Linked DNA regions of Leptothrix cholodnii SP-6. The protein of the gene in region 1 binds, or shares a complex with, the protein of each later gene. Links are inferred from orthologs where the notes say so. Each region holds a gene or a part of one and is shown on either strand. Other genes may lie near its edges.

Region 1 (5,998 bases):
CTGTTCCTGGCGCGCCAGCGCAAGGCCAAGCTCGAGGGCTACGTGCAGACGCTGGCGGCGATCGACGCGCTGGTGGACTTCACGGCGATGGCCGCGGCGGTCGATGCGGCGTGTCCGCGCGCCGACCGCAAGAAGGGTGGCCGCCCGCCGTACCCGAGCGAGGTGCTGGTGCGCATGGTCTTCCTGCAAGGGCTCTACAACCTGTCGGACGAGCAGTGCGAGCACCAGGTGCTCGACCGGCTGAGCTTCCAGCGCTTCTGCCGGCTCGACGGCGCCTTGAACATCCCCGACGCCCGCACGCTGTGGAGCTTTCGGCAGCGCCTGGCCCAGGGCGGGCTGGGCGGACGGGCGATCTTCGAGACGCTGAGTCAGCAGTTGCAGCAGCACGGGTTCATCCCGCGCGGCGGGCAGATCGTCGACGCCAGCATCGTGGCCGCACCCATCACCCAGGCCAACACCGCCGAGCGCGAGGCGCTCAACAAGGGCGAGACGCCCGAAGGCTGGAGCAAGAAGCGCATGGCGCACACCGATGGCGACGCACGCTGGACGCAGAAGCACGGCAAGAGCTACTACGGCTACAAGCTGCACGCCAACGCGGATGCGCGCTACAAGCTCATCCGCACCCTGAAGATCACGGCGGCCAATGCCGACGACGGCCAGCAGCTCCCCCACGTGCTGCAGTCGGCCAACACGCGCGATCGCCTGCTGGCCGACCGCGGCTACGACAGCCAGGCCAACCGGCAGGTGCTGGCGCAGCAGGGCCTGGTCGACGGCATCGCGCGGCGGGCCAGGCCGGGGCAGACCGCCAAGACCCGACTGAAGCAGCGCAATCGCACGATCAACCGGACCCGCTCGCGCGTCGAGCACGTCTTCGCCAGCCTGGCCCAGCAGGGCGGCAAGTGCGTGCGGGCGATGACGCTGGCGCGCAATGCGCTGGCCATCACGCTGCAGTGCGCGGCCTACAACGCGCGCAGGCTGGTGTGGCTGGTCAAGAGCACGGGTGCGTCTGCGAGGCCGGTGTGAGGGCAGAAAAGCCCTTCGCGAGGGGCGCGAAGGGCTGAAAGACAGGCCGCCGGGTAGAACTGATCTTCGAATTCGGCATGCGATGACGCCGTGCGAGCCGTCATGACGTCGATCACGTGCCGGAGATGGTCGGCACGATAGTTTTAGGAAGTGCCCCATGGTGATGTCGAGGCACTGGCATCGACGGGATTCGACCTGCGCCGCAACGCCAGTCGCACCAGCGGTTTTGAGCCGCTGCCGGTCCCCGGTGGTTTCAGGGTGCAGCATGGCCCGCGTCGCGGCAGCCTGGATGTGCGTGTCAACCGCGTGCTCGGCGCAGCCAGCTACGAGGTTCAGATCACCCAGGGCGACCCGACCTCGGAGCTCGACTGGAAACACGCCATGACCTCCGTGACCGCGTCGCGCATCAGGCTCAATGATCTGCCGCCGACGCAATCCTTCTGGGTGCGCGTGCGTGCCGTTGGCAGTGGTGGCAACGGGCTCTGGACCGAGCCGGTGAACATCATCGTGGTCTGATCCCGTCGGGTTTGGAGAGGGGGCGGGCGATCGGCATGCATTGACTCATCGCCATGATTCCAACAAAATGGAAGCATGGAAGAAAAAGCTGCCATCGCCTCTCTCGCTGCCTTGGCCCAGGGCATGCGCCTGCGCATCTTTCGTGCGCTGGTGGGCGCTGCGCCGCAAGGCATGACGCCGGGCGAGTTGTCCGCCACCCTGGGCGTGCCCGGCTCCACGCTGTCGTTCCACCTGAAGGAACTGATGCATGCCGGCCTCGTGTCGCAGGAGCGTGATGGCCGCAACCTGATCTACCGGCCGTCCATCGCGCAGATGAACGATCTGCTGGCCTACCTCACCGCCCACTGCTGCCAGGGCTCGGCCTGCGAGGTCACGAGCACGCCCGGCTGCACCACCTGTTGATCGGAGACCCACCATGAAGCGCTTTCACGTCCATCTGCATGTCGACGACCTGGCCACCAGCGTCGGCTTCTACTCCAAGCTTTTCGCGGCCGAACCGGCCCGGCTCGAGGGCGACTACGCCAAGTGGATGCTCGAAGATCCGCCGGTCAACTTCGCGATCTCGACCCGGGGTTCGAAACCGGGCATCGACCACCTCGGCATCCAGACCGACGATCCCGCCGAGCTGGCCGCCCTGAAAGCGCGCGCCGAGGCGGCCGACATGGCCCTGCTCGACGAGGGTGAGACGACCTGCTGCTACGCCCGCAGCGAAAAGCACTGGATCACCGACCCGCAGGGCATCGCCTGGGAGCATTTCCATACGCTGGGCAACATCCCGGTGTTCAACGAAGCCGCTGCCCCGGCCGCTGCCGCATCGGCTTGCTGTGCACCGACCGACGCTGCCGCCGCAAGCAGCGAACCCGCCGCCTGCTGCGCGCCCACGCCGCGTGGCAAGCCCATCGGCATTGCGGTCAAGTCGGCCAATTCGTGCTGCTGAGCCCGTGCTGCTGAGCCATGACCACACACGTTCTCATCCTCTGCACCCACAACTCGGCGCGCAGCGTGCTGTCCGAGGGCATGCTCAATCATTGGGCCGCCAAGCTGGGCCTTGACGTGCAAGCCCACAGTGCGGGCAGTGCGCCGAGTGGCCGCATCAATGCGTTCGCACTCGAAGCGCTCCAGCGTGCCGGCATCGATACCCGCGCCTACCGCAGCAAGAGCTGGGACGAGTTCAGCACCGACGGCGCGCCGCCGCTGTCGATCGTCATCACCGTGTGCGACAGCGCGGCCGCAGAGAGCTGCCCGGTGTTCTTCGGCGGCAGCGCGGGCCAGCCGGTCAAGGTGCATTGGGGCTACCCCGACCCGTCCAACGCCGAAGGCGGTGACGAGGGCAAGCGCCGCGCCTTCGAGCTGACGCGCCAGGCGATCGGCTACCGGATGCTGCAACTGCTGGCCTTGCCGCTGGCGACGATGGACCGCGCCGCACTGCAGGCCGCCCTGGTCGAGATCGGCCGCAGCTGATCGCCGCGGAGCAAGAACATTCATGAACACCACTGTCTTTTCTGCCCCTTCCACAGCGCCCGCGCCCGCGCCGATGAGCGTGTTCGAGCGCTACCTCACCGTCTGGGTGTTCCTGTGCATCGTCGCCGGCATCGCCCTCGGCCAGATGCTGCCGGGCCCGGTGCAGGCGATCGGCCGCATGGAAGTCGCCCGGGTCAACCTGCCGGTCGGCCTGCTGATCTGGGTGATGATCATCCCGATGCTGCTCAAGGTCGACTTCGGCGCGCTGCACCAGGTCAAGCAGCACTGGCGCGGCATCGGCGTGACGCTGTTCGTCAACTGGGCGGTCAAGCCGTTCTCGATGGCGCTGCTGGGCTGGCTGTTCATCCGCCACGTGTTCGCGCCCTACCTGCCGGCTGACCAGGCCGACAGCTACATCGCCGGCCTGATCCTGCTGGCGGCGGCGCCGTGCACGGCGATGGTGTTCGTGTGGAGCCGGCTGACCGGCGGCCACCCGCTGTTCACGCTGTCGCAGGTGGCGCTCAACGACACGATCATGGTGTTCGCGTTCGCGCCGATCGTGGCGCTGCTGCTGGGGCTGTCGTCGATCGTGGTGCCGTGGGACACGCTGATCACGTCGGTGGTGCTGTACATCGTGATCCCGGTCGTGATCGCGCAGCTGTGGCGCAAGCAGTTGCTGCGGCGCGGGCAGGCGGCGTTCGACGCCGCGCTGGCCAGGATCGGCCCTTGGTCGATCACCGCGCTGCTGGCCACGCTGGTGCTGCTGTTCGCTTTCCAGGGCAAGGCGATCATCGACCAGCCGCTGGTGATCGCGATGCTGGCGGTGCCGATCCTGATCCAGGTGTTCTTCAACTCGGGCCTGGCCTACTGGCTCAACCGCCGGCTGGGCGAATCGCACAGCGTGGCCTGCCCGTCGGCCCTGATCGGCGCGAGCAACTTCTTCGAGCTGGCGGTGGCGGCGGCGATCAGCCTGTTCGGCTTCGAATCCGGCGCCGCTCTGGCCACCGTGGTCGGCGTGCTGATCGAGGTGCCGGTGATGCTGCTGGTGGTCAAGTGGGTGAACCAGAGCAAGGGCTGGTACGAGGCCGGCCGCTGCGCCTGAGCAAACCCCTCGCGGTCGCCGCGATTCACTCCTCCAGCCGCAGGATCTCCAACTGCTCGGCCACGGTCTGGAAGGTGCCGGTGCCCGCCGGCATCTGCATCAGCGGCTTGCCGTCGGGCTCGAGCAGCCACACGCTGGGATAGACCAGCAGCCGAGCCCGCTGGTCGCCGATGGCGCGCTGGAAGTCGGCGTAGGGCAGGCGGTGCGCCTCGGTGCGCAGGATCAGCTGGCGCTCGGTCACGCTCAGCTGGCTGCGCAGGTCGACCACCAGATACTTGGCCGCGAAATGCGGCACCAGCTCGGTGGCGTTGGCCGCCAGAAAGGCCTCGTACTTGCGGCAGTACGCGCAGTCGCTGGCACCCAGGTAGACGTACAGCCACTTGCCCTCGCTGCGGGCGCGCTGCTGGGCGGCGCGCAGGTCGAATTCATGCGTCTTGCCGTCGACCAGCGGCTGGATCACGATCGGTGCGTAGGGCGCCGGCAAGGCCGCGTGCGCCGTGCTCAGCAGCCCGACGAGGCCGATCAGCACGAGGAATCTTCTGCCGATCACGCCGCCGCCCACGGGTCGAGCGTGCCGCGAAAGCGCTGTTCTTTTGTGTCCTCGACCTCTGCGGTCAGCAGCGCGTGCTGATCGGCGCGTGGCACGAAGTTGAAGCGCCAGCTCGGGTTCTCGCTGATCGAAAAATCGGTGTCGGCCTCGAACAGCAGCGCCTCGCCCAGCCGCACGCGGATGCTGCGCACGAAGTGCGGCGGGATGAACATCACCGTGACCTGGTTGAGCTCGAAGCCGGTGTCGTTGGGGTGCACCACGCTCAGCTCGACCGGCGTGGGCGCGCCGGGGTGCAGGCCGGCGGGCAGGCGCATCGTGGTGCGGCCGATCAGGTGCAGGGCCTCGCGGTTGGGCGGTGCGCTGCAGCCGCCCGAGACCTTGACGTAGCGCGAATCCATGTGCAGCGTGCCGTCGCTCAGCTCGCTGACCACGCGCACGTGGCTGTATTCGTCGACCCGCAGCCGGGTCTCGAAATCGGCCTGGCCGAGCGCTGTGCCGAGCGTCAGCGTGGCGGCGATCGGCGAGGGGTTCTTGTCGACCAGCAGCGTCATGCGGCGCACCTGGCGCTCGGGTGTCTGCGCGATCCTGGAGACGATCTTGACCGGCACCGAGGCGCCGTAGGCCGCGCGCAGCGGCACGATGATCTGCACCTGGCTGGCGGCGCCGGCGGCGATCGGCCGCTCGCCGAACAGCTTGCCGCGCAGCAGCTCCCACTGCGGCGAGCTGTCGGCGTGGCCGACGTTGCTCGGCAGCCCGCCGATCGCGGCGTGGCTGCCACCGGGCAGCCAGGCGCCGATCAGCGCGGCGCTGCCGCCCCATGCCGCTACAAGCAGGCGGCGACGGTCGGGGTCATGTGCCATGTCGGGCGTCCTTCAACATCAGTGCGCGCTCCTGGCGCAGGAACACGATCGAGGCGTTGCGCCGGTGCGTGCTGTCGTAACGCTGCCAATGCGCAAACGCGGGCAGGTCGACCGCATCGGCGACCTCGCTCAAGGCGGTGCCGGCCTGCAGCAATGCGGCGGTGCGCTGTTCGAGCTGGCGCAGGTAGCTGTCGACCGACGCGACCAGGCCGGCGCCTGCGACGGGGCCGTGGCCGGGCACGATGCGGCGCAGCGGCAGCCGCGCCAGCGCGGCGAGCGCGGCATGCCAGCCGGCGAGGTCGGCGTCCTGCACGTCGGGGATGGTGTCGGCATCGAGCAGCGCGCCGGCAAACAGCGTGGCGCTGCTGTCGTCGAACACGGCGCTGTCGCCCGGGCTGGCGGCGATTGCCGCGGGCGCGAGCAGGCGCAGCGGGCGGCCGATGTCGGGCAGCGCGCGTGCGGCGTCGGCGGCGGTGAAGGTGATGT
Region 2 (4,599 bases), 360 kb from region 1 along the record:
CACGACTGCGGCAACTCACGGGTGTTGCGCTCAAGGACGACGTCGATGAACAGCCGTCGGCATTGGCGCCTGGCCAGCCAAAGGGGGATGAGTCCGACAGCTTCCTGCTCGCGCCGACAGGGCCCGGACGACCCGGCTCACAGCCCGATTGACGAGCCGGCGTCGGGCGTCGGCCTCACGCGCAACTGGTCGACGGTGTAGCCCTCGTACAACAAGGCTTCGCGCAACCACTGGGGTTGCGGCCCTTCGCCGTCCCAGGTGGAGCCGGATACCGGGTGCCGATAGCGGGCAACGGCAGCCGCAGCAGGCGCCGGCCGTGGAGCCGGGACACCGCGCCCACGCAACTCGGTCGGGCTGATGCTCCAGAACGCCATCAGCCGGCGTATCTTGCGGATCGCGGCTTCTTTTTCAGGTTCGATCACGTCATTGACCATGGAATGGATCGTCTTCAGCCAGTCCGCCTGAGCGGCCGACTGTCGACTGAATAATGTCACAGCGTCAAAGTCCCCCCGCGACACGGAACCTGCAAGCCCCCCCGGACGCGTAGCCGGGATACAGGAAACCGTTGTTTGGCGGGGCGGGGCAGATGCCGCCAGGCGAGAGGCTCTCGCGGTGGCTTACAATCTCGCTCGACGGGCCTCCCCGCATGGGGGCGCGGCCAAACGGGTCAGGTCGGGAACGAAGCAGCCCTAACCGTTTGCCACCAGTGCCGGGGTTCAGGCTCGTCACCCTTCTGCAGAAAGCACAGGAAAATCAACGGATCAGGCCGTGCCTGATCGTTCTGGCCTCTCGTGCATCACCCAGCTGTGACACCTCGCCTTCAGAAGGTCGGGCGCCATCTCACGGCTCAGCGGCCTCTACATGCACGGCACTGCGCACGACCTGCGCATCGTCCTGCTCAACAGCCCCCCCCGCAAGAGGCCCAACCTCAAGCCGCCTTGGTCGAGAGGTGCTGGTTCAGCTTGACCCTGGCCTCCTGCAGCGCCAGCTTGAGCTTGTCGGGCGTGGTTCCGAGCGTCTTTGCATACCGGTTGGCAACCTGCGTCAGCGCCCGGGCCTGCGCCGCGCCGGCCAGCTTCAGCGTCGCCAGCGTTTCGTTGGCACAACTGGCCACGACACGCATCCAGCCGTCGGCGCTGGTCGGCATGTAGACCGCGTGTCGCAACGGCAGGGGTTGCATCATGTCCTGCACCGACTCGTCCAGACCCCAATGCTTGGCCATGGCGTGTGCCATCGAAGCCAAGTCGACGCCCAGAACGGCCATGGCCGCAGCCTCTTCGCTCAGGCCGGGAGCGACCGGGTCACCCTCCTGCAACGGCGGACTGGGCTGCATCAGGGCCGCGATCTGAACCGCCTCGTCCGGAAAGTGATACCGCACGAGCAAACGACCAAGATGCTGCAGTTGCGCGGCAAGCAGCGCGCCTTCGGCATCGAGTCCACCGGGCGACAGCACATCGGCCAGATGACCGGCCAGGCAGGCGAGTTTCAGCGCTTGCTCGAGGGCCCGCGCAGCCGGCTCGTTCAGGGGGCCGGGCCAGGCACGCAAGGTGCCGGCAGCCCGTCGCACACCGCTGATGCCGACGAGCTGGATGGCCCGGCGCACCGTCGTCACGCCATCTTCGGCCTGCACGCGAAACTGGGCGGCGTTGACGGTGCGCAGCAGCTCGAACGACAAGGCCGGATCCTCCAGCACCACATCGGTCAGCTCGTCGATGCGCTGCGTCTCCATCCGCGAGAGCTGAACCACGCGTTGCGCCAAGCCTGGCATGGCCGGCAGGTGGCCGCTGGTGCGCAGGCGATCGATCAGCAGCGCAAGCGGGCCGCCGCGGTCGCTGGCCTGCACCCGGCACCAGCCCGACAGCGCCCGCTCGAGGCTGCGTGCACCGAGGTAGCGGCGATGCGCATGCCGGTCGGTCGCCCGGTTGATGATCGCCCTCAGCGCGTCCGGCACCGGCTGCGGCAAGGCCCAGGGCAATCGCACGATGTCCTGCCCCAGGCGGGCAATGGCGGTGGGCATGTCCCGTTCGTCGAACGCTGCGCTGTGTGCGACCCACTGGTAGAGCAGCAGACCGATCGCCAGAACGTCGCGCTCTCCGGCGGCACGCTGCTGGCGAAGGAGATCCGACTCGAACTCGCCGGACGTGACACCTTGAACGTCAGCTCGCAGGTTGGCGCCCCACACGAGCAGGCGACCGTTCTTGTCGAGCAGCAGGCTGTGCAGGCCGACATCGCCGTGCGCAAGGCCGGCGTCATGGAGGTAGGCCAATCCTTCGAGCGCGTCGACGGCCCAGCCGGCAGCTTCAAGCGGCGGCGGAGCTGGCCGACCCGCCAGGAACTGCGAGAGCGTCTGGACCCCCTGTGGGGCCTCGCACACGAGGTAGGGCCAGGCGTCGCGCTCGCCGGTCTCGATGGCCGGCAGCAGACGGGGGTGCTCCAGCCGCGCCGCACGCCGCATGGCATCGACCGCCTCCGCAAGCTGCCGGCGCTCCTCGATCGCCTGGCGCGCGATCAGCAGCAGCACGTCGCGACGGCTGCGCGTGTCGTGCGCGATCCAGGCCATCGACAGCGAGCTGCGGCCGATCAGCTGCCTGAGCGCAAAGCGGCCGAAGCTGCGCAGGCCGGCAATTCCGGCGGCGGCGTTGTGACCATGGGCAGCGGTGGATGCGTTGGCGGACACGCTGATCAAATCCGGACTCGAATGGGACTGGCCTGATTCAAACGCCATTCCGAGCGGGTGCTTGCCGGAAACAACCACGGTTTTCAAGCCATCTCCGAGCCGATGCGGATGGGTGCGGCAGACTGCACCGGCAGCGATCGCTATCGCATGCATAGCGTCAGACGCTTCGGGCATGCCATTGCACATCGCCCGATCGTGCCAAAATCAAGCTCAACCCGCCGCATAGCCGAAGCGGTCTTTCTTCCAATGGATACCCCATGAGCAGCGACCTCATCAAACACGTTTCCGATGCGACCTTTGACGGCGACGTCGTTCAATCAGACAAACCCGTTCTGGTGGACTACTGGGCCGAATGGTGCGGCCCCTGCAAGATGATTGCCCCGATCCTTGACGAAGTGGCCAAGGACTACAGCGGTCGCCTGCAGATCGCCAAGATGAACGTCGACGAGAACCGCGAAGTGCCTGCCAAGTTCGGCATTCGCGGCATCCCGACGCTGATGCTGTTCAAGGGCGGTCAGCTGGCTGCCACCAAGGTCGGGGCGCTCTCGAAGGCGCAGTTGACGTCTTTCCTCGACGCCCACCTATAATCGTCCTCAGAGTTCGGCGGCAGCGCTGCCGGACTCCTGAATGCCACTGCGCGATTTACCTCCGGCTGAGCCCCACGGGCTCGTGAAGCGCGCGCAGAGTCGGCTCCCTCCCCCTTGTCGAGCGTTTTGGCTACATGGTGCGGCACGCAGCAATGCGCGCAGCCACACAGTCAAATGCCGTGCGGGAATGCCGACGCCCCCGGTGCAAGCGGCTGGCACCGTCGACACCTGACTTCCGGGTACTCCCCCACATGCACCTTTCCGAACTCAAGGCCCAACACATCTCGGCGCTGGTCCAGATGGCCGAGACGCTTGAGATCGAAAACGCCAGCCGCCTGCGCAAGCAGGAGTTGATGTTTGCGATCATGAAAAAGCGCGCCCGGCAAGGCGAACAAATCTTCGGCGACGGCGTGCTGGAAGTGCTGCCGGACGGCTTCGGTTTCCTGCGCTCCCTCGACGCGAGTTTCCTGGCCAGCACCGACGACATCTACCTGTCGCCGAGCCAGATCCGACGTTTCAACCTGCACACCGGCGACATGATCGAAGGTGAAGTGCGGGTACCCAAGGACGGCGAACGCTACTTCGCGCTGGTGAAAGTTGACCGAGTCAACGAACTGACGCCGGAGGAGAGCAAGAACAAGATCATGTTCGAGAACCTCACGCCGCTGTTCCCCAAGGAGCAGTTCCGGCTTGAGCGCGACGTCAAGAACGAAGAAAACATCACCAGCCGCATCATCGACCTGATCGCGCCGATCGGCAAAGGTCAGCGAGCGCTGCTGGTGGCGCCGCCCAAGAGCGGCAAGACGGTCATGATGCAGCACTTCGCACATGCCCTGATCGCCAACCATCCCGACGTGCACCTGATCGTGCTGCTGGTCGACGAGCGGCCCGAAGAAGTGACCGAGATGCAGCGCACCGTGCGCGGCGAGGTCATCAGTTCGACCTTCGACGAACCCGCCGCACGCCACGTGCAGGTGGCTGAAATGGTGATCGAACGCGCCAAGCGGCTGGTCGAACTGCGCAAGGATGTCGTCATCCTGCTCGACTCGATCACCCGACTGGCCCGTGCCTACAACAACGTGCTGCCCTCGTCGGGCAAGGTTCTGACCGGCGGCGTCGACGCCGGCGCGCTTCAGCGTCCGAAGCGCTTCTTCGGCGCGGCCCGCAATGTCGAGGAAGGCGGTTCGCTGACCATCATCGGCACCGCCCTGATCGACACCGGCAGCCGCATGGACGAGGTGATCTACGAAGAGTTCAAGGGCACCGGCAACTGCGAGATCCACCTGGATCGGCGCATGGCCGAGAAGCGTGTCTACCCGTCGATCCTGCTCAACA

The links.
Region 2: the proteins of LCHO_RS15580 (region 1) and trxA are in contact, whole or in part, in an NMR structure (PDB 2IPA), measured with the Bacillus subtilis proteins. The link is inferred for Leptothrix cholodnii SP-6 from one-to-one orthologs.

What each region holds. Positions count from the first base shown.
Region 1 is NC_010524.1:3,446,739-3,452,736, reverse strand. What follows is about bases 1,458-4,246. They hold LCHO_RS15580 (arsenate reductase ArsC), read left to right. Parts: upstream 1,458-2,493; coding sequence 2,494-3,000; downstream 3,001-4,246. Other genes in these bases: LCHO_RS15570 (thioredoxin domain-containing protein), read right to left, coding at 4,128-4,246; arsB (ACR3 family arsenite efflux transporter), read left to right, coding at 3,023-4,102; LCHO_RS15585 (ArsI/CadI family heavy metal resistance metalloenzyme), read left to right, coding at 1,955-2,476; LCHO_RS15590 (ArsR/SmtB family transcription factor), read left to right, coding at 1,615-1,941; LCHO_RS15595 (fibronectin type III domain-containing protein), read left to right, coding at 1,458-1,539. Also shown: LCHO_RS15600 (IS5 family transposase), read left to right, coding at 1-1,023; more of LCHO_RS15595, read left to right, coding at 1,174-1,457; more of LCHO_RS15570, read right to left, coding at 4,247-4,631; LCHO_RS15565 (quinoprotein dehydrogenase-associated SoxYZ-like carrier), read right to left, coding at 4,649-5,512; LCHO_RS15560 (MBL fold metallo-hydrolase), read right to left, coding at 5,502-5,998. UniProt on the Bacillus subtilis protein: Catalyzes the reduction of arsenate [As(V)] to arsenite [As(III)]. In vitro, can dephosphorylate para-nitrophenyl phosphate (pNPP).
Region 2 is NC_010524.1:3,087,317-3,091,915, forward strand. Bases 1,605-4,599 are described here. They hold trxA (thioredoxin TrxA), read left to right. Parts: upstream 1,605-2,934; coding sequence 2,935-3,264; downstream 3,265-4,599. Other genes in these bases: LCHO_RS14030 (serine/threonine protein kinase), read right to left, coding at 1,605-2,851; rho (transcription termination factor Rho), read left to right, coding at 3,516-4,599. In the rest of the region: ethanolamine ammonia-lyase subunit EutC, read left to right, coding at 1-152; LCHO_RS14025 (H-NS histone family protein), read right to left, coding at 138-434; more of LCHO_RS14030, read right to left, coding at 929-1,604. UniProt on the Bacillus subtilis protein: Participates in various redox reactions through the reversible oxidation of its active center dithiol to a disulfide and catalyzes dithiol-disulfide exchange reactions.